Regions from separate parts of the Novosphingobium ginsenosidimutans genome, predicted to be linked through region 1. Evidence: predicted binding sites of a transcription regulator. Region 1 holds the regulator's gene; the other holds the start of a gene.

Evidence for each region. Region 1 encodes LexA, which represses DNA repair genes until DNA is damaged. Its sites were predicted from a motif close to GTTCCNCNCTTGTTCT; they were not measured.
Region 2: the regulator LexA is predicted to act here: its motif matches at 2,236-2,251, upstream of FRF71_RS07620 (ribonucleoside-diphosphate reductase subunit alpha).

The regions. Positions count from the first base shown of each region.
Region 1 covers NZ_CP042345.1:2,389,063-2,398,639, forward strand. Annotated here, with positions in the region: gene FRF71_RS11795 (citrate synthase) at 1-1,136, opposite strand, end outside; gene gltX (glutamate--tRNA ligase) at 1,146-2,588, opposite strand; gene FRF71_RS11805 (ComEC/Rec2 family competence protein) at 2,617-4,830, shown strand; gene lexA (transcriptional repressor LexA) at 4,824-5,513, opposite strand; gene FRF71_RS11815 (molybdopterin molybdotransferase MoeA) at 5,609-6,811, opposite strand; gene moaC (cyclic pyranopterin monophosphate synthase MoaC) at 6,811-7,284, opposite strand; gene trpC (indole-3-glycerol phosphate synthase TrpC) at 7,504-8,280, opposite strand; gene trpD (anthranilate phosphoribosyltransferase) at 8,487-9,452, opposite strand; gene FRF71_RS11835 (anthranilate synthase component II) at 9,449-9,577, opposite strand, start outside.
Region 2 covers NZ_CP042345.1:1,524,463-1,534,039, forward strand. Annotated here, with positions in the region: gene FRF71_RS07600 (hypothetical protein) at 1-156, opposite strand, end outside; gene FRF71_RS07605 (alpha/beta hydrolase) at 344-1,225, shown strand; gene FRF71_RS07610 (hypothetical protein) at 1,222-1,494, opposite strand; gene FRF71_RS07615 (GlsB/YeaQ/YmgE family stress response membrane protein) at 1,496-1,756, opposite strand; gene FRF71_RS07620 (ribonucleoside-diphosphate reductase subunit alpha) at 2,409-4,358, shown strand; gene FRF71_RS07625 (hypothetical protein) at 4,372-4,566, shown strand; gene FRF71_RS07630 (PepSY-associated TM helix domain-containing protein) at 4,642-5,058, shown strand; gene FRF71_RS15745 (DUF2171 domain-containing protein) at 5,118-5,876, opposite strand; gene FRF71_RS07640 (ribonucleotide-diphosphate reductase subunit beta) at 6,063-7,118, shown strand; gene FRF71_RS07645 (TIR domain-containing protein) at 7,221-7,655, shown strand; gene FRF71_RS07650 (DUF1330 domain-containing protein) at 8,016-8,303, shown strand; gene FRF71_RS07655 (hypothetical protein) at 8,372-8,692, shown strand; gene FRF71_RS07660 (DUF952 domain-containing protein) at 8,733-9,047, shown strand; gene FRF71_RS07665 (hypothetical protein) at 9,044-9,430, opposite strand; gene FRF71_RS07670 (hypothetical protein) at 9,509-9,577, shown strand, end outside.

The DNA.
Region 1 (9,577 bases):
ATGGTGGTCGGGAAGCCGATCGCCGAAAGGATGATGCCCGAATAGAAATCCACGTTCGGGAACAGCTTCTTCTCGACGAAGTAGGGATCGTTCAGTGCGATTTCTTCAAGCCGCAGCGCGGTTTCGAACAGCGGATCGGTGACCTTCAACGCGTCGAACACTTCGCGCACGGTCTTCTGCATGACAGTCGCGCGGGGGTCGTAGTTCTTGTAGACGCGGTGGCCGAAGCCCATCAGGCGGAACGGATCGTTCTTGTCCTTGGCGCGCTCAATGTAGTGCGGGATCTTGTCGGGCGTGCCGATTTCCTTGAGCATGTTGAGCGCGGCTTCGTTCGCGCCGCCATGCGCGGGGCCCCACAGGCAAGCGATCCCCGCGGCAATGCAGGCAAACGGGTTGGCGCCTGACGAGCCGGCGAGACGCACGGTGCTGGTCGAGGCGTTCTGCTCGTGGTCGGCGTGGAGGATGAAGATCCGGTCCATCGCGCGTTCGACGGCCGGGATCACTTCGTACTGTTCGGCCGGGACACCGAAGGTCATTTTCAGGAAGTTGCCGGTGTAGGATAGGTTGTTGTCGGGATAGATGAACGGCTGACCAACCGAATACTTATAGGCCATTGCCGCGATCGTCGGCATCTTGGCGATCAGGCGATGGCTGGCGATCTTGCGCTGCATCGGATCGGAAATGTCGGTGCTGTCGTGATAGAAGGCCGAGAGCGCACCGACCACGCCGCACATGATCGCCATCGGGTGCGCATCGCGGCGGAAGCCACGATAGAAGGTGGCGAGCTGCTCGTGCAGCATGGTGTGGCGGGTGATCGTGCGGCTGAAGTCGCTCAGTTCTGCCTGGGTCGGCAGTTCGCCATTCAGCAGCAGATAGCTGACTTCCATGAAGCTGGAATGTTCGGCCAGCTGGCCGATCGGGTAGCCGCGGTGCAACAGCACGCCTTCATCGCCATCGATGTAGGTAAGGGCAGATTCGCAGCTGGCCGTGCTGGTGAAGCCCGGGTCAAAGGTGAACATGCCGGTTTGCCCGTAGAGCTTGCGGATATCGATCACGTCGGGACCGACGCTGCCCGAAAGCACCGGGTAATCGAAATCCTGGCCGTTTGCGTTCAGTTTAACCTGGTTGCCCACCATCTTGCTCCTTCAATCCTGCGCCGCACCGGCCGGAAGCGACTGGGCGGCAATCCGCGCCAGGCTTTCATCCCGACCAAGCAGAACCAATACGTCGAATATACCCGGGGAGGTTGTCTGGCCCGTTAGCGCGGCCCTAAGGGGTTGTGCAAGCTTTCCGAGACCGAGGCCCAGTTCCTCTGCCATTGCCTTGAGGCTGGCTTCAAGGCTTTCAGCTGTCCAATCGTTCTGCGCTGCAATACGGCTCTTGATCTGGCCCAGCAGGCCGCGCGCTTCGTCGGTCAGCAAGGCTGCGGCCTTGTCCTCGATTGTCAGCGGGCGCTGGGCGAAGAGGAAGGCGGCGTTGGCGGCCAGTTCATTCAAGTCCTTGGCGCGCACCTTCAGCACTGGCATGGCGCGGGCGAGCAGGGCTTCATCGATCGGACCGGTCATGCGCTGAGCAACCAGCGCGGCCAGCCGCTCATCGTCGGCCTCGCGCAAGTAATGGCCGTTGAGGTTGAGCAGCTTGGCAAGGTCAAAGCGCGACGGGCTCTTGCCAACATGGGCAATGTCAAACCACTCAACCGCCTGGTCGCGGCTGATGATTTCCTCGTCGCCATGACCCCAGCCGAGCCGCAACAGGTAGTTGAACATCGCTTCCGGCAGCACCCCCAGTTCGTCGCGATAGGCGTCGACGCCGAGCGCGCCGTGGCGCTTTGAAAGCTTTGCCCCGTCATGTCCGTGGATCAGCGGCACGTGCGCGTAGGTCGGCTCTGGCCATCCCATCGCGCGAATGATCGCGAGCTGACGGAAGGCGTTGTTGAGGTGGTCGTCGCCCCGGATTACGTGGGTCACGCCCATGTCGTGATCGTCGACCACTACGGCCAGCATATAGGTCGGGGTGCCATCGGAGCGGAGTAGGACGAAGTCGTCGAGCTCGGCATTGCTGACGGTGACCCGCCCCTGGACTTCGTCGTCGATCACCGTTTCGCCCTCTCGCGGCGCCTTGATGCGGACAACGAAGGGCTGGCCGGCAGGCGCAGACGCGGGGTCGGCATCGCGCCACTCGCTGTCGATCCGGAAGGTGCGGCGTTCAGCCTGCGCGGCTTCGCGGCGGGCCTGCAGCTCTTCCTGGGTCAGGTAGCAGCGATAGGCATGGCCAGTTTCAAGTAGCTGGTGGGCAACCTCAGCATGGCGGTCCGAACGGGCGAACTGGAACGTTGCGGGTTCATCGCCGGCGAGACCCAGCCACTCAAGCCCGTCGAAGATCGCGGCAATGGCGGGCTCGGTCGAGCGCGCCCGGTCAGTGTCCTCGATCCGCAACAGGTAGGTGCCGCCGTGATGGCGCGCATAGAGCCAATTGAACAGCGCGGTGCGCGCACCGCCGATATGGAGATAGCCGGTCGGCGAGGGGGCAAAGCGGGTAACGACCGGGCGACCCGTCGTCTTTTCGCTTGTTGCTCCGACACTTGCCATCACCCGCTCCATCCTGTCTTGTACAGACATGGCCCGCGAAGCCTTGCCTGATGTGCCGCTTGGCGTCGTCCCCGTAGGGGACGCTGCATTGCAGCATGGCCCTTGGCGCAAGCGGGTGAACTTGGCAAGCGGACTTAGCGGGGTCGAGAGCTTTCTCGCCAGGGCCGGCTTCGCTCGCGCACCGTGGTTGGTAGTGGGCTTTGCAGCGGGAATAGCCGCTTGGTTCGCGCTGCCGTCGGCCAGCTGGTGGATCGCGCTGCTGCTGGCCTGCAGCGTGGTGGCCGCCGGCGCGCTTCTGGTGCTGCGCGAGGATGGCAGGTTCCCATTTCTGCGCCAGGCGTTGGCGGCCCTGACTCTGGCCCTCGCGCTGGGCTGCGGGCACGTTTGGCTGAAATCGAGCTTGGTCGGCGCCGCCCCGATTGCGCGGCCGCAGGCGGCAGAGCTCAGCGGCACTGTGCTGTCGCGGCAGGAGCAGCCCGCCGAAGGACGCGTGCGGCTACTGCTGGCGGCGCGGGAACCGGAGAGCGGCCGTGCAATCAAGGCGCGGATCAACGTGCCAGTAGCGCTTGATCGGGGCGAGTTGCGACCCGGTGCGCAAGTGCGCTTGCGGGCAAGGCTGGTTCCGCCCGCCCCGCCGATGCTGCCCGGAGGGTATGACTTCGCCCGTGCGGCCTGGTTCCAGGGCATCGCCGCAACGGGCTCCGCCCTGGGCGAGATCGCAATCGTGCGCGCTGCTCCGCCGGGCGGCGGGCTGGAGGACATCCAGCGCGATCTATCAGCGCATGTCCGGGCGCTGTTGCCTGGCTCGGCCGGTGCCATCGCGGCGGCCTATGCCAGTGGAGACCGCGGGGCCATTGCCGAGGCGGACGAGGAGGCCATGCGCAATTCAGGCCTGGCACATCTGCTGTCGATCAGCGGGCTGCACGTCAGCGCAGTGATCGCGGCGGTCTACTTTGTCGTGCTCAAGCTTGGCGCGCTGTGGCCATGGCTGGCGCTGCGGGTGCGGCTGCCCTTAGCGGCCGCCGCAGCGGGCGCCTTGGCGGGGATCGGCTATACCCTGCTGACCGGGGCCGAAGTGCCGACGGTGCGTTCGTGCATCGCTGCGCTGCTGGTGCTGGCAGCGCTGGCGCTGGGGCGGGAAGCCCTGTCGCTGCGGATGGTTGCGGTTGCGGCCTTCGTAGTCCTGCTGTTCTGGCCCGAAGCGCTGGTGGGGCCCAGCTTCCAGATGAGCTTTGCCGCCGTGATCGCCATCGTTGCCCTGCACGGCGCGGCGCCGATCCAGGCGTTCCTTGCCCCCCGCGAGGAGGGATGGCTGACGCGGGCCGGACGCAACCTTGCCATGCTGCTGCTGACCGGGGTGGTGATCGAGCTGGCGCTGATGCCGATCGGGCTGTTCCACTTCCACCAGTCGGGCGTCTACGGCGCGCTCGCCAACGTCGTGGCGATCCCGCTGACGACCTTTGTCTCGATGCCGCTCATTGCACTCGCCCTGCTGCTCGACCTGTTTGGTTGGGGCGGCCCGGTCTGGTGGCTGGCGGGCAAGTCGCTCGATGCTTTGCTGGCTTTGGCGCATTATGCCGCCAGTCAGCCCGGCGCCGTGACGACCATGCCGGCGATGGGCTGGCAAGCGTTCATGCTGTTTGTTGCAGGCGGGCTGTGGTTGGCGCTGTGGCAAGGCCGGGTGCGGTTGTGGGGGCTGCTGCCTGCGGGCCTTGGGGCCCTGCTGCTGGTGACACTTCGGCCACCAGACCTGCTGGTTTCGGGCGATGGTCGGCATGTCGGGCTGACCGGCGAGGTGCCGGGTGAGCTGCTGGTCTTGCGCGAGGGGCGCGAGGGCTATGCCCAGGATACCCTGCTCGAGCTTGCCGGGATGACCGGTACGCCGCGCAGCCTCGATCAGTGGCCCGCCGCGCGCTGCAATGCCGACCTTTGCCTAGTCGAGGTCTGGCGCGGCAAGCGCACCTGGCGTCTGTTGCTGACCCGGACCCGCGACCGGTTGCCCGAACGCGAACTGGCGGCGGCCTGTGAGCGGGTCGATGTGGTGATCTCCGACCGCTGGCTGCCTCGGTCTTGCCAGCCCAGGTGGCTCAAGGCGGACCGGCGCTATCTGGAGCGAAGCGGGGGCTTGGCGATCGATCTGGCCGATCGCCAAGTAGTCAGCGTGGCCGATAGCCAGGGCGACCACGGCTGGTGGGTGGGGCCAGCACCATACCGGCCCCGGCCCATCCAATCCGTTCAGTGATAGCGGCGCAGCAGGCCGGCCAGCTTGCCCTGGACCAAGACTTCGCCCGGACGATAAATCTGCGGCTCGTAAGCGGCATTGGCCGGATCGAGCCGGATCATGCCGTTGTCGCGGTGCAGGTATTTGAGCGTCGCTTCTTCGCCGCGGACAAGCGCCACCACAATCTCGCCATCGCGGGCGGTGTCGGTCTTGCGGATCAAGGCATAATCGCCGTCGAAGATCCCGGCTTCGATCATCGAGTCCCCGGAGACTTCGAGCGCATAGTGCTCACCCGCGCCGAGCAGGGCTGCGGGGACCGGCAGCATCGCGCTGGTTTCCATAGCCTCGATCGGCACACCGGCGGCGATGCGGCCGTGGAGCGGAATTTCGATCACGTCGTTGGCCGGGGCGGGCTTTGCCTCGGGCGGGCGAATCACCGCAGCCGCGGCACTGTTCGAGTTGGCGGCGCGGGGGCCCTTGGTTACCACGTCTTCCGGCTGCTTCAGCACTTCCAGCGCGCGGGCGCGGTTGGGCAGGCGGCGGATGAAACCGCGTTCCTCCAGCGCCGAGATCAGGCGGTGGACGCCGGACTTCGACTTGAGGTCAAGCGCCTCCTTCATTTCCTCAAACGAAGGGGAGACCCCGGTCTCTTCAAGCTTTACCTGGATGAACCGGATTAACTCATGCTGCTTGCGCGTCAGCATTGCCACAACCTCCCATTCGCGGCCGGGAGAACGACTCTGTTCCCGTGCCGTTTAGTGAACGAATGTGGAACAGGTAAGCAACATTTGAATCGGCGTCAAGCAATTCCGCCATTTTCGAGCGGATAGACCAAAACCGGCGTTCCGGCCGGCAGAACCGGGCTGTGGGCGGGGCGGTCGATCAGGCAATTGCTGCCGGCAAGGGCCGCCAGTGCGCCGCTGTCCTGGCCAAGCGCAGGAGTCACTACCCCCTCCGTCAGAACGCCACGAAGGAACTCGCGCCGTTCGCCGCCTGCGGCCAGATCGGCGGTGAGATGCGCCGTACGTTTCATCGGCAACGGATCTGCCGCGCCAGAAAGGCGGCGCAGCAGCGGCAGCAGAAAGAGCCAGGCAGTCACGAAGCTCGATACCGGGTTGCCGGGCAGCCCCAGCACGATCTGCCGCCCACGCCGCGCCACCAGCAGCGGCTTGCCGGGCTTGATTGCTACCTTCCAGAAATCGAGCTCGGCCCCCCAGGCCTGCAGCGCCGGGATCACCAGATCGTGATCGCCGACCGATGCCCCGCCGCTGGTGACAATCACGTCTGCCCCGGCCGCAGCCTCGAGCGCGGCGATCAGCTCGTCCAACTGATCGGGGATCGGCCCGCGGCGATTGACTTCGCAGCGATGGCTTGCAACCAGCGCGGCGAGCATGGCGCCATTGCTGGCGGGCACCTGGTGCGGCGCGCAGTCGGCTGGATCGGCCGCCAGCTCGTCGCCGCTGTCGATGATGGTTAGGCGCGGCATCCGCCGCACGGCAACGTGGCGATGCCCCGCCGACAGGGTCAGCGCGACATGCGCCGGACTAATCCTGGCGCCGAGGTCAGCCAGGACCGCGCCTTCCGAAAAATCGGAGCCGGCGCGGCGGATGTGCTTGCCGGGGCTGCCGGGGCCATCGCCGGTCAGAATCAAGCGGTCGCCATCGCGGCTGACGTCTTCCTGCACCACGACGGCGCCAGCCCCGTCGGGGAGGACCGCGCCGGTCGAGATCCGCACTGCATGTCCGGCCGCAACAAAGCCCGCGAAGGGGTGGCCGGCAGCGCTTTCACCGATCACTTGCCAGGGGCCGGAAAGGTCGTTCCCGGCCACGGCATAGCCGTCCATGGCCGACATGGCGCAGGCTGGCTGGGTGCGCGCGGCCACCAGCGGCTCGGCCAGCCAGCGGTCCAGCGCCGAGGGCGGATCAACCCGTTCCAGCGGCAGTGGCTCGGCCAGCTCCAGCAAGCGCTGCTGTGCTTCCTCCAGCGGCAGCGGCGCAGACATCAGCTTGCCGCCTTCCAGTCACCTGACTTGCCGCCGCGCTTCTCCAGCAGCCGCAGGCCGCCGATCACCATGCCTTTGTCGAGCGCCTTGGCCATGTCATAGATTGTCAGGAGTGCGACCGAAGCGGCGGTCAGTGCTTCCATTTCCACTCCGGTCTGACCTGAAAGGCGCGCCAGGGCGGTTACCCGCAGGCCATCGGCTTCAAACTCGAAATCGACCGCCACTTTGGACAGCATCAGGGGATGGCACAGCGGGATCAACTCGCTGGTTTTCTTCGCAGCCATGATCCCGGCAATGCGGGCCGTTGCAAGAACATCGCCCTTCTTGACCGCTCCGGCGCGGATCGCGGCAAGGGCTTCGGCCGACATGGTGATGCGCCCTTCGGCCAGCGCCTCGCGCGCGGTCGCCGGTTTGGTCGATACGTCAACCATCGCCGCATTGCCGGCATCGTCAAGGTGCGTGAGCTTGTTCATCGCAAGGCCTTCCGGACTGAACGCAGCGTTACGTTGGACTTGACACAGTTGACACCCTGTCCGCTTCTTCCAACAGGCTTGAAAGCCGAGAAATCTGCGATTCCTAAGCCGGTTTCGGGGTCAATCTGTCCCGCATCGGAAAAAAGTGTGATCGGTCCTGCCATGGATTCAGGAATGGCAGGTTTTGGCCAAGTAGGAAACTCGCGAAAATGCCGGAGCTTACCCCAGCAGCAGGGCGCGGGTAGCTGCTTCGACGTCCGGCTGGCGCATCAGGCTTTCGCCGACCAGGAAGGTGCGGACACCGCTCGCTGCCATCCGCTCGCAATCGGCATGGCTGCCGATCCCGCTTTCGCAGACCAGCAGGACGTCGGCCGGGACCATGGCAGCAAGCCGCTCTGTTGTGGCAAGATCGACTTCGAAGGTCTTAAGATTGCGGTTGTTGACCCCGACCAGTTTCGAACGGAGGTGCCCCAGCGCCCGCTCCATCTCGGCTTCGTCATGCACTTCAACCAGCACGTCGAGGCCCTGTTCGCGCGCGGCGGTCTCAATCTCGACCATTGCGGCGTCTTCCAGAGCGGCCACGATGATCAGGATCGCATCGGCGCCCATCGCCCGGGCTTCGGCGCATTGCCACGGATCGACCATGAAATCCTTGCGGATCACCGGCAGGTCGCAAGCCGTGCGGGCGGCGATCAGGTAATCCTCATGCCCCTGGAAATAGGGCGCGTCGGTCAGCACCGAGAGGCAGGCCGCGCCGCCGGCCTGGTAAGCGCGGGCGTGGGCCGGCGGATCGAAATCGGCACGGATCAGGCCCTTGGACGGGCTGGCCTTCTTGATCTCGGCGATCAGGGCAAAGCCGTCTGCCGCTTTTGCGCGCAGCGCCGCTTCAAACCCGCGCACCGGGGTGGGGGCGGGCCAGCGAGCAAGGCCCTGCGGCTTGCGGGCGGCAACTTCCACCCGCTTGGTGGCGCAAATTTCGGCGAGCTTGTCGGTCATCGGCTGCGCCCATGCCTTGGGCAGCGGGATGTGTCGAGGGGGAGATTGGATCATAACCTCCTCTCCAATCGTCATCCCCGCGGAAGCGGGGACCCATCACGTGTCATCGCCGCCGTCGTGCCAGTTGCCATCTTAGGAGATGGGTCCCCGCTTTCGCGGGGATGACGAAGTTGGAAGTGGAAAGACGGAAAAGGAAGTGGATGGGGCTACCGAACCGTCTCGATCCAGCAGTCCAGCAGCGCCTTGGCGAGGCCCTTGTCGATTGCTTCGGCGGCTTCCTCGACGCCTTCGAACCAATCCTCGGCGTGGCCCGCGACGAGCAGGGCGGCGGCACTGTTGAGGAGGACGGCGTCGCGATAGGCCCCCGTTTCACCCAGCAGCAGGCGGCGCGCCGCTTCGGCATTGTAGGCCGCATCGCCGCCGCGCAGATCATCGAGCGGGTGGCTGGGCAGGCCAGCATCTTCCGGGCGGACTTCGGCGGGCAGCGGCGGCAGGCCGATCGCGGCCATATAGCTGGTGCCCTCGATCGACAGTTCGTCCAGCCCTTCGGCGCCCGAGACAATCAGCGCGGCCTCGGTGCCGAGCAGTTCCATCGCCTGCTTGTAAAGCGCGATCAGGCCGGGCTGGGCCACGCCGACCAGCTGCCGCGTGACCCCGGCCGGATTGGCCAGCGGGCCGCAGAGGTTGAAGATCGTCCGCCGCCCCAGGGCCTTGCGGATCGGGCCGACGCGGGCCAGCGCCGGATGGTGGGCCTGGGCGAACAGGAAGGCGATGCCCAGGTCCGGCAAGGTTTGCTCTGCCAGGTCCGAAGCACGGGCCAGGTCCAGCCCAAGTGCTTCCAGGGTATCGGCCCCGCCGGCCTTACTGGACGCGGCGCGGTTGCCGTGCTTGGCCACCGGCACGCCGCAGGCCGCGACGACCAGCGCCACGGCGGTGGAGACGTTGAGGCTGTGCTGACCATCGCCGCCTGTGCCGCAGACGTCGATCGCGCCATCGGGAGCCGTGATGCGCTTCATCCGCGCACGCATGACGCTGACCAGCCCGGCGACTTCCTCGGCAGTCTCGCCCCGTTCGGCCAGCTCGATCAGGGTCGCGGCGATTTCGTCATCGGCCATGCCGCCATCGAGCATTCGCCCGAACAGCGCTTCGGCGTCCCCCAGCGACAGGCTCACGCCAGTTCCTTCGCCTTGATACCGCAGAGGCCAAGGAAATTCGCCAGCATGGCGTGTCCATGCTCGGTGGCGATGGACTCGGGGTGGAACTGCACGCCGTGGATCGGCAGATGCGCATGGCGGAA
Region 2 (9,577 bases), 860 kb from region 1:
CTTGTCGTCCTGGCCGCCGGACTGGCCGCCCTGCTTCGAGCCGCCGCCCATGCCGCCGCCCTGACCCTGGCGGGTGCTGCCACCCTGGCCACCGGCCTGCTGACCGCCAGCCTGGCGCTGGCCGCCCTGCTTGTCGCCCTGGTTCTGGTTTGCCATCATCCTGTCCTTTCAAGTTTCCCGCCGTTGCTGCGGGATGTGAAGGTAACCGGACCATGGGGGCATCGTTCCGTGGTTAACGCCCAATCGGGGCTGGCGCGGGACGGAAAAATCGGCACTATAGCGTACACAAATGGCGGAAATCCGCCATTCTAATTGTCAGAACAGGACCTTGAAGGGAGGCTGCATGCCACAAGTCACTGCCAACGGAGTCAGCCTAGAGGTTGAGCGTTATGGCGATCCGGCCAACCCGCCGCTGCTGCTCATCATGGGGCTGGGCGCGCAGTTGACGCTCTGGCCGATCGAGCTGGTCGAGGCATTGGTGGCGCGCGGCTATCACGTGATCCGTTATGACAATCGCGATATCGGCCTCTCGACCAAGTTCACCGAACATGGCGTGCCCAATGTCCGCAAGGTGGTGCTGATGCGGCTGTTCGGCCTCAGGCCCAGGCTGCCCTACCGGCTGACCGACATGGCGGCCGATGCGGTTGGCCTGCTCGATGCACTGGGGATCGCCAAGGCGCACATCGTTGGTGCCTCGATGGGCGGGATGATCGCGCAGCTGGTCGCGGCGACCTATCCTGAGCGTACGCTCTCGCTCACCTCGATCATGTCGACCACCGGCAATCGCCGCGTCCCGCCCGCCAAGCCCGAGGCGTTCAAGGCGCTGACCACCCCGCCGCCCACCAACGCCTCGCTCGATCAGATCGTGCCGCACGTGATCAACATCGCCCGCGCAATCGGTAGCCCGGCCTACCCGGCACCCGAGGAGCGGCTGACCGAGCGGATCACCCGTGATTTGCAGCGCAGTTTCCACCCGACCGGGGCTGGCCGCCAGCTCGCCGCAATCATCGATGATGGCTGCCGGCGGGAGCGATTGAAGAAGGTGACGGCGCCGGCGCTGGTGATCCACGGGGTCGACGATCCCTTGGTCCGCGTGGAAGGCGGCCGCGATACCGCCGCGCACATTCCGGGCGCGCGACTGCACGAGATCCCCGGCATGGGCCATGACCTGCCGCTCGAACTGGTTGACGAAGTGGCCGATGCGATTGCGGGCGTGGCGCGTTAGGCCGGGGTGCTCGCTTCGGTCGCGGCGGCGCGCTCGGCCCGGCGGCGCATGATCCGGGGGTTTAGCAGGCCCCACCAGATTGCGTTCCAGCCGGTGCTGATCAACACGGCTTGCCGTTCGCTCAGCAGTTCGAAATCCGGCCAGCGGATGAAGCCGGCCCAGGTCGCGCAGCTCAGCGCAAACAGCAGCGCGCTCAAGAACGAGATCGGCCGGCGATAGCGCTCTGCCAAAACATCGAGCCGGTCGATCGCCTGGGTGAGCCTTGCCACCTCAAAACCCCCAGCCCAGCTGCCGCCCGACAAAGATCAGCAGCATCGCGCCCAGGATCGAGGAAAAGCAGCCGGCGCGGTTGAAGCCTTCGCCGATGCCCTGGCCGTTGCTCATCGATCCCAGCAGGCCGACCACCAGCGCGCCGCCCACGCCCAGCAGGCTGGTCATCCAGAAACCCATGTCGACTGCGCCAGGGTAAAAGAAGCGCGCCAGCACGCCCACGAACAGGCCTGAGAAGATAATCCCGATGATATTCAGCATGGTGGTCTGGCTCCTCCGGATAGGGGGGCCAGACTAACCGCAAAGCGCCGCCGCGCAAGTTCGTTGCGGGGCCCGATTCTATCGTTAGTCAAGCCGCGCGAAGCCCTCTCCCCGGACAAAAATTTTTTCACAGATTCACTTTGACTCTTGCGCGTCACACCAGTGGCGGAATTCCCGCGCGTCGCTGCAATGCGCAAGGCCCGTCGGCACCGCGCCGCGCCGCCCCGGAAGATGAACAGGCGATTTACCCTCTTGCGCCTGATTCGCGATTGGGCACTATAGGTTGTGGTCCGGCACTCGGGGGGACCTCTAGACCTAGATTTGGCTCAATACGTGCGACAAGCGCGAACGGGGCCGGATTCGGTCGGAAAAGGGGCGCTTCAAGGGGTTGGAACGGACAGGGCTGGGGACAGGTCGGGGATAAGTTTTTCTCCATTTGTTCGCCCGCTCTGGTAGGATCACAGCTTGTGCTGCTGATTCGAACGAAAGTGGAACATTGCGGGGCCCGGAGACCTTCCGGAAAACCGCACGGGGCAGGCAACAGGATAGCAAGGGGCAGCACGTGGAATTCAGGTCCGGGGATGAGCCGACGATGGCTGAAATGGATGCAATGGTGACGGCGGATGCGCCGGTGAAGACCCAGGGCAAGACGATGAAGAAGGAGGCGGGCAAGGGCCCGGCTGTAAGCATGGCAGACAAGGCTGATCTCGGTTCCGAAGCGCTGGTGGCCCAGGCCGCCGCCGAAGCCATGGTCAAGGCCGTGGCCGCGCCGAAGCATGAAGATTCCAAGTCGGTCCAGCCGCGCCGCTTTGCGATCGAGGTCGATCACGCCCGCGATGCGCTGCTGACCGATTTCGGCAAGGACACCCTGGATGACCGCTACCTGCTGCCGGGTGAGCGCTATCAGGATCTCTTTGCCCGCGTCGCCGATGCCTATGCCGATGACGAGGCCCACGCCCAGCGCCTCTATGACTACATCTCGCAGCTGTGGTTCATGCCGGCAACGCCGGTCCTGTCGAACGGCGGCACCGGGCGCGGCCTGCCGATCTCGTGCTACCTCAACTCGGTGTCGGACAGCCTTGAAGGCATTGTCGGCACCTGGAACGAGAACGTCTGGCTGGCCAGCCGCGGCGGCGGCATCGGCACCTACTGGGGCCAGGTCCGCGGGATTGGTGAGCCGGTTGGCCTCAACGGCAAGACCAGCGGGATCATCCCCTTCGTCCGGGTGATGGACAGCCTGACGCTTGCGATCTCGCAAGGTTCGCTGCGCCGCGGCTCGGCCGCCTGCTATCTCGACGTCAGCCACCCGGAAATCGAGGAGTTCCTTGAGATCCGCAAGCCTTCGGGGGACTTCAACCGCAAGGCGCTGAACCTCCACCACGGCGTGCTCTTGACCGACGAGTTCATGGAAGCCGTGCGCGATGGCACCGAATTCCACCTGCGCAGCCCCAAGGACGGGTCGGTGCGCGGCACGGTCGATGCCCGCAGCCTGTTCCAGAAGCTGGTCGAAACTCGCCTGGCGACGGGGGAACCCTATATCGTCTTCTCCGATACGGTGAACCGGATGATGCCCAAGCATCACCGCGATCTGGGGCTCAAGGTCTCGACCTCGAACCTCTGTTCGGAAATCACCCTGCCGACCGGGATTGACCACCTTGGCAACGATCGCACCGCGGTCTGCTGCCTCAGCTCGCTCAACCTCGAAACCTGGGACGAGTGGAACAAGGACGAGCGCTTTATCGAGGACGTGCTGCGCTTCCTCGACAACGTGCTGCAGGACTATATCGACCGCGCGCCAGACGAGATGGCCCGCGCCAAGTATTCGGCCATGCGCGAGCGGTCGGTCGGCATGGGCGTGATGGGCTTCCACTCCTATCTGCAGCTCAAGGGCGTCGCCTTTGAAAGTGCGATGGCCAAGGCGCTCAACCTCAAGATGTTCAAGCACATCGCCGCCAAGGCCGATGAGGCTTCGCTGATGCTGGCCCAGGAACGGGGCGCCTGCCCCGATGCTGCCGACATGGGCGTGATGCAGCGCTTCTCCTGCAAGATGGCGATCGCGCCGACCGCGTCGATCAGCATCATCTGCGGCGGCACCAGCGCCTGCATCGAGCCGATCCCGGCCAACATCTACACCCACAAGACCCTGTCGGGTTCGTTCGTGGTCAAGAACCCTTACCTTGAGAAGCTGCTCCAGTCGAAGTCGAAGGATTCGACCAACGTCTGGAACTCGATCCTTGAGCGCGGCGGTTCGGTCCAGCACCTCGATTTCCTCAGCCCAGAGGAAAAGGCGGTCTACAAGACCAGCTTCGAGATCGACCAGCGCTGGCTGCTCGAATTCGCGGCTGACCGGACCCCTTACATCGACCAGGCGCAGAGCCTGAACCTCTATATCCCGGCCGATGTCGACAAGTGGGACCTGATGATGCTGCACTTCCAGGCCTGGGAGAAGGGCATCAAGTCGCTCTACTACCTGCGCTCGAAGTCGGTGCAGCGCGCCGGTTTCGCCGGCGGGGTCGAGGCGGACAACACCGCCGATGCCCCGGTGATGGAACTGAGCGCCGGCGGCCAGACCGACTACGAGGAATGCCTCGCTTGTCAGTAAGGGCTGCCTGAGCATGGACTACGGCCGCCTTGCCCTGGCCGGGGCCGGGGGCCTGGCGACGTTCGCCGGGCTCTTCGTCCTGACCCGGCAAACCCCAGGCGAGGCGGCCCGTTATGCCCGGCGGATAGCGGGGACCATGCTGCTGGCCTTTGGCCTGGCCACCCTGCTGCTGGTCGGACTGCTGACTTACGCCCAGCTCCAGCCGTGATCGTCACCGATTTTGAACCCGATACACACTGCGACACGACAATGACTTGCGCCCGCCCTTCAAACCCGCTTTCGGTTGCGCCAACTACGCAACGGATGGGGTTTGCACATGCGCAAGTGGCACCGCTGGCTCGCGGTATTTTTCGGAGTCTTCCTGCTGTTCATCGCTACGACCGGGGTGATGAGCCAGTTCGCCGATCTGAAGGCGGAGAGCGAGGGGCGCAGCGCCGCCGCCTCAGCCGTGCCGGCTGGCTTTGTCTGTCCGGAAACGATGACCTGCCGACCCAAGCCAGCGAAGGACAGCGCGCGGGCCTGGGTGGGCTATCTCCATCACCTGCATTCGGGCGAGGAGTTTGGGCCGGCCGGGACCGTCATCTCGATCCTGTCGGGCCTGGCGCTGATCTTCTTCAGCCTGTCGGGCCTGTGGGTCTATGTGCAGATGTGGCGCAACCGCAAGGAACGGGCGCTCAAGCCAGGCTGGTTCTGGAAGTAGGACACGCAAATGGCGCCCCTGCCGTGCAGGCGGGGGCACCATTCCGTCAGGCTGCTTGCTCAGGAGCCGTTGTTTCCGAACACGCTCTGGCCGGTTTCGTGCAGGCGAATGGTTTCGCCTTCGATGCCGGCCACGCGGTCGATCGGCAGGTAGTGATGTTCGCCATCGCTGCTGCCGCTGCGGGTCAGCTTGATCTGGTCGTTCTCAAAGCTGTCGACCGTGCCGATCTGGGTGCCCTCGGCGTCAACCACGCGCATGTGCTCGCGGATCTGCTCGCCCAGCGAGCCTTGCTGGCCCGGCTCGCCGCCCATCTGCCCGCCGGCGCTGCCGCTGAACTGCTGCTGCTGACTGGCCTCGGTCCCGCTGTTCTGCTGGCCCGGCCAACCGCTTTCGTTGGCCTGTCCCAGGCTCTGGTCGCTGGCACCCTGGTTGCTGCCGCTTTCGCTGCCCATATTCCGGTTTTCCATGTCTTCTCCTTCGCCTTCATTGGAGAGGCCACCGGCCCCGCCGTCTTCACCAACCTTGCGGATCAGTTCCTGATCGGGGCGGAACTGGACTCCGTCTTCGCCGTCCACATCGTCACTCCCGACGTCTTCGCTCATGTCGCCGGCGCCATCGTCGCTCAGGCCGCCGCCCCCGGCTCCGCCGCCACCCTGGGCGCGGGTCGGTTCCTGGCTGTCCTCGCTCCGGGCCGGGCTGCTGGGCGTTTCGCCATTGGCCAGCGGGGGCTGCTGCCCCTGCGCCGTCCAGCGGCCGTCCGGGGTGGACGCCGCGCCCGTGACATTGCGCGAATCGTTCGGTTCAAATTCACCGGACATCGTTGCTCTCCTAAGGTGGGGTCGCTCGCGAAGATCGCGGGCCCTCACCGCTCACAACGTTGCGTTAACCTTTCGGTTCCGCCGCTTTCGACGAGCCGCCGTTTTCCCCAGTCGCAGCGGGTGCAAACCCTTCGCGCTGGCCCCGTTCATGCCTATATTCACCGCTCGCCCGCAGGAGTCTGATCGATGCCCCTTCTTGAAGCCCGCAAGACCTACAAGCCCTTCGAATATCCCTGGGCTTACGAGTTCTGGAAGCGGCAGCAGCAGATCCACTGGATGCCCGAGGAAGTGCCCCTGGGCGAAGACTGCCGCGATTGGGCGCAGAAGATCAGCGAGTCTGAGCGGAACCTGCTGACGCAGATCTTCCGCTTCTTCACCCAGGCCGATGTCGAGGTGCAGGATTGCTACCACGACAAGTATGCCCGCGTGTTCAAGCCAACCGAGATCAAGATGATGCTGGCGGCCTTCTCCAACATGGAGACGGTCCATATCGCGGCCTACAGCCACCTGCTCGACACGATCGGCATGCCCGAGGCGGAATACGGCATGTTCCTCGAATACGAGGAGATGAAGGCCAAGCACGATTACCTGCACACCTTCGGTGTCGATACGGACGAGGATATCGCCCGCACCCTGGCCATGTTCGGCGGCTTCACCGAAGGGCTGCAGCTCTTCGCTTCCTTCGCCATGCTGATGAACTTCCCCCGCTTCAACAAGATGAAGGGGATGGGGCAGATCGTCTCGTGGTCGGTGCGCGATGAAAGCCTGCACTGCGAAGGCATCGTCAAGCTGTTCCACGCCTTCGTGAAGGAACGCGGCTGCCTGACCAAGGCGGTCAAGGAAGACATCATCGATTGCTGCCAGAAGACCGTGCGGCTGGAAGATGCCTTCATCGATCTGGCCTTCGAACAGGGCCCGGTCCCCGGGATGAGCCCCAAGGAGATCAAGCGCTATATCCGCTACATCGCCGATTGGCGCCTGGGCCAGCTGGGCCTGCCGGCGATCTACATGGTGGAAGACCACCCGCTGCCCTGGCTCGCCCCGCTGCTCAACGGGGTGGAACACGCCAACTTCTTCGAAACCCGCGCGACAGAATACTCAAAGGGCGCGACCCGCGGCGATTGGCAGCAGGTCTGGTCCAACTTCGACAGCCGCCGCAACGCCAAGGTTGTCACCGAAGCCGCCAACGAGGGCGAGGCGAGCGAGCCGGATATGTTCGGCGAGGGAGTTGCTGCGGAGTAACAGCTTGATATCATTGATATAATTGGATAGCCTCCGTGAAACCAACGGGTTTCGCGGAGGCTCTGTCTTTTTGAGCCCTCCCAGTTCTGGAGCTGGGCTAAATTGTACAACATTTCAGTGTTTATAAGCCACTCTTGGGCCTACTCTGAGCATTATAACACTTTGTCTGCATGGATTTTTGGCGAAAGTTGGAATGTCGGCGGAATACCAATAAACTTCCACGACACATCTGTTCCAAAAGAAAACGCCATCGATTACGCCAACAGCGATGAAGAGCTCCGCAATGCTATTTACGCAAGAATAAGGGTCTCGGATGTGGTTCTGATACCTACCGGAATGTATATTGATCACAGTAATTGGATTCAGAAAGAGCTTGAGGGATCATTTTATTACAAAAAGCCGATCCTGGCCGTAAGTCCTTGGGCCCAAGAAAAAAAGGCGTCGATAGTTGCCTCCGCTGCAAAATTGCAAGTTGGCTGGAGCAAGAATAGTGTCGTGACCGGCATCTGGCGGGCTAAAATGAACAATGGCGCATGAGATGGTCCTCTCCATTCCCCATCCGCACACGAAGACGCTAAGACCTGGCTCCTGACTGAACACTCGCGCTAAACCCGGCACAGCCACTGTGGAGCCGCGTTTTCCTACACGTGTACCGCCTGCTATGATCGCCACCGCTCTTTCCATCGTTAGTCCTCGCACCTGCGCCGGTTTTTTCTTTGCCACTTTGCGCAAATCCGCCCGGTTTCACGCGGTAGGCCGCAGAATTCCTGGGCTTTCGGCCTGTTGGAAGAAGCGGACTCAGTGTCAACTGTGTCAAGTCCAACGTCACGCTGCGCTTGCACCCGTCCCGCGATCCGCCATTATCGCGGCGAGCAACAGGGAAAGGAAGATTTTCGCATGAGCGCCTACCTCGTCTTCATCAAGGAACGCGAACACGATGCTGCTGCCATGGCCGAATATGGCGGCAAGGCTGGCCCTTCGCTGGCCGGGCATCCGGCCAAGCCACTGGTGCTCTATGGCGCGACCGAGACGCTGGAAGGGCCAGAAGCCAACAGCTGCGTGATCATCGAGTTCCCCGATATGGACGCCGCCCGTGCCTGGTACCACTCGCCTGCCTATCAGGAAGCCCGCAAGCTCCGCTTCCAGGGCGCCGATTACCGCGTGTTCCTGACCCAGGGGCTCTAGCCAGCGGACCTTTTGCCGGACGGCGGGGGTTCACCCGCTCCCGCCCACCGGGGCAAGAGGAGTTTCGCATGATCAAGCCCGCCGCCATCATGGCCCTGCCATTGTTCGCCCTGGCCGCCTGCAACAGCAATTCGCGTGACGCCGAGGATATCGCCGCCCGCCCCACCGCCGATGTCACCGCCAGCGACATCGCCACCGGCGCGGCGACCATGGTCCCGCCGGTCGGCAGCCCGGGTACGCCGAGCGACCGGACCCAGACCGGCGCCTCGCCCACGCCGGCGCCCACCGACGCCGGCCGCTCGGGCATCAACCGCACCACCGGCACCACCGGCTCGGGCGCCAACCGCCCCAATGCCGGTGCCACGACCCAGGCGATGCCGCAGGAGTAGGGTACTGGCCCGGCGCCTCGGCTTCGGGTAGGGGCACGGCATGGATAGCCCGCACCCCGCCACCGCCTTCAAGATCCTGACCGCCGAGCAATGGGCCCAGTTCGATGCTGACGGCGTGTTCCGCGGCGCGCCGGTCGATCTGGCCGATGGCTATATCCACCTCTCTGCGGCGGACCAGCTGCAGGGCACGCTCGACAAGCACTTTGCCGGGCAGCAGGACCTGGTGATCGCCGAGGTGGACCTGAGCGTGCTGGGCGAAGCGATCCGCTGGGAAGTCTCGCGCGGCAATGCCCTGTTCCCGCACTGCTATGCCGACTTGCCGATGGGCGCAGTGCTGAAGTTAGAGCGCCGCTAGCGCCGCCAGGCCAGCGCCGGCAGCAGTGCGAACAGCGCCTGGCCGGCCAGCCCCAGTGCACCGGCCGGCGTGGCCAGCGCCGCCAGCCAGGCTCTCGCACCCTGCCCGAACAGGGCCATGCCCAGCGCCAGCTCGAGCGCCATCAGCAGGACAAAGGCGATCAGGCCCGCTAGCAGCGCGGCGCGGCGGCTTGGCAAGGGGCGGCGCGCGGCCAGCCGCCGGGCCAGCCACCAGCTCGCCCCCAGCATCACCGGCAGCTCCAGCGCCACCGCCGCCAGGTGCCCGACCGCCGGGGCCAGCCACAGCGTGCGCACCGTGCCCAGCACGAACCCCAGCGCAAAGATCGCCGCCAGGTAGATCAGGGCATGGCGCAGCACGGGCATGGCGTCAGGCTAGCAGCCTTGCCCGGCGCTGTCGCGCTGCTAGGCTGCGCACCGCACCGTGCCCATGGAGCAGACGCGATGAACTATGCCTTCTGGATTGCCATCCTGGTCGTCTTTATCGCGGTGGCTCCGGCCATCTTCAGCAAC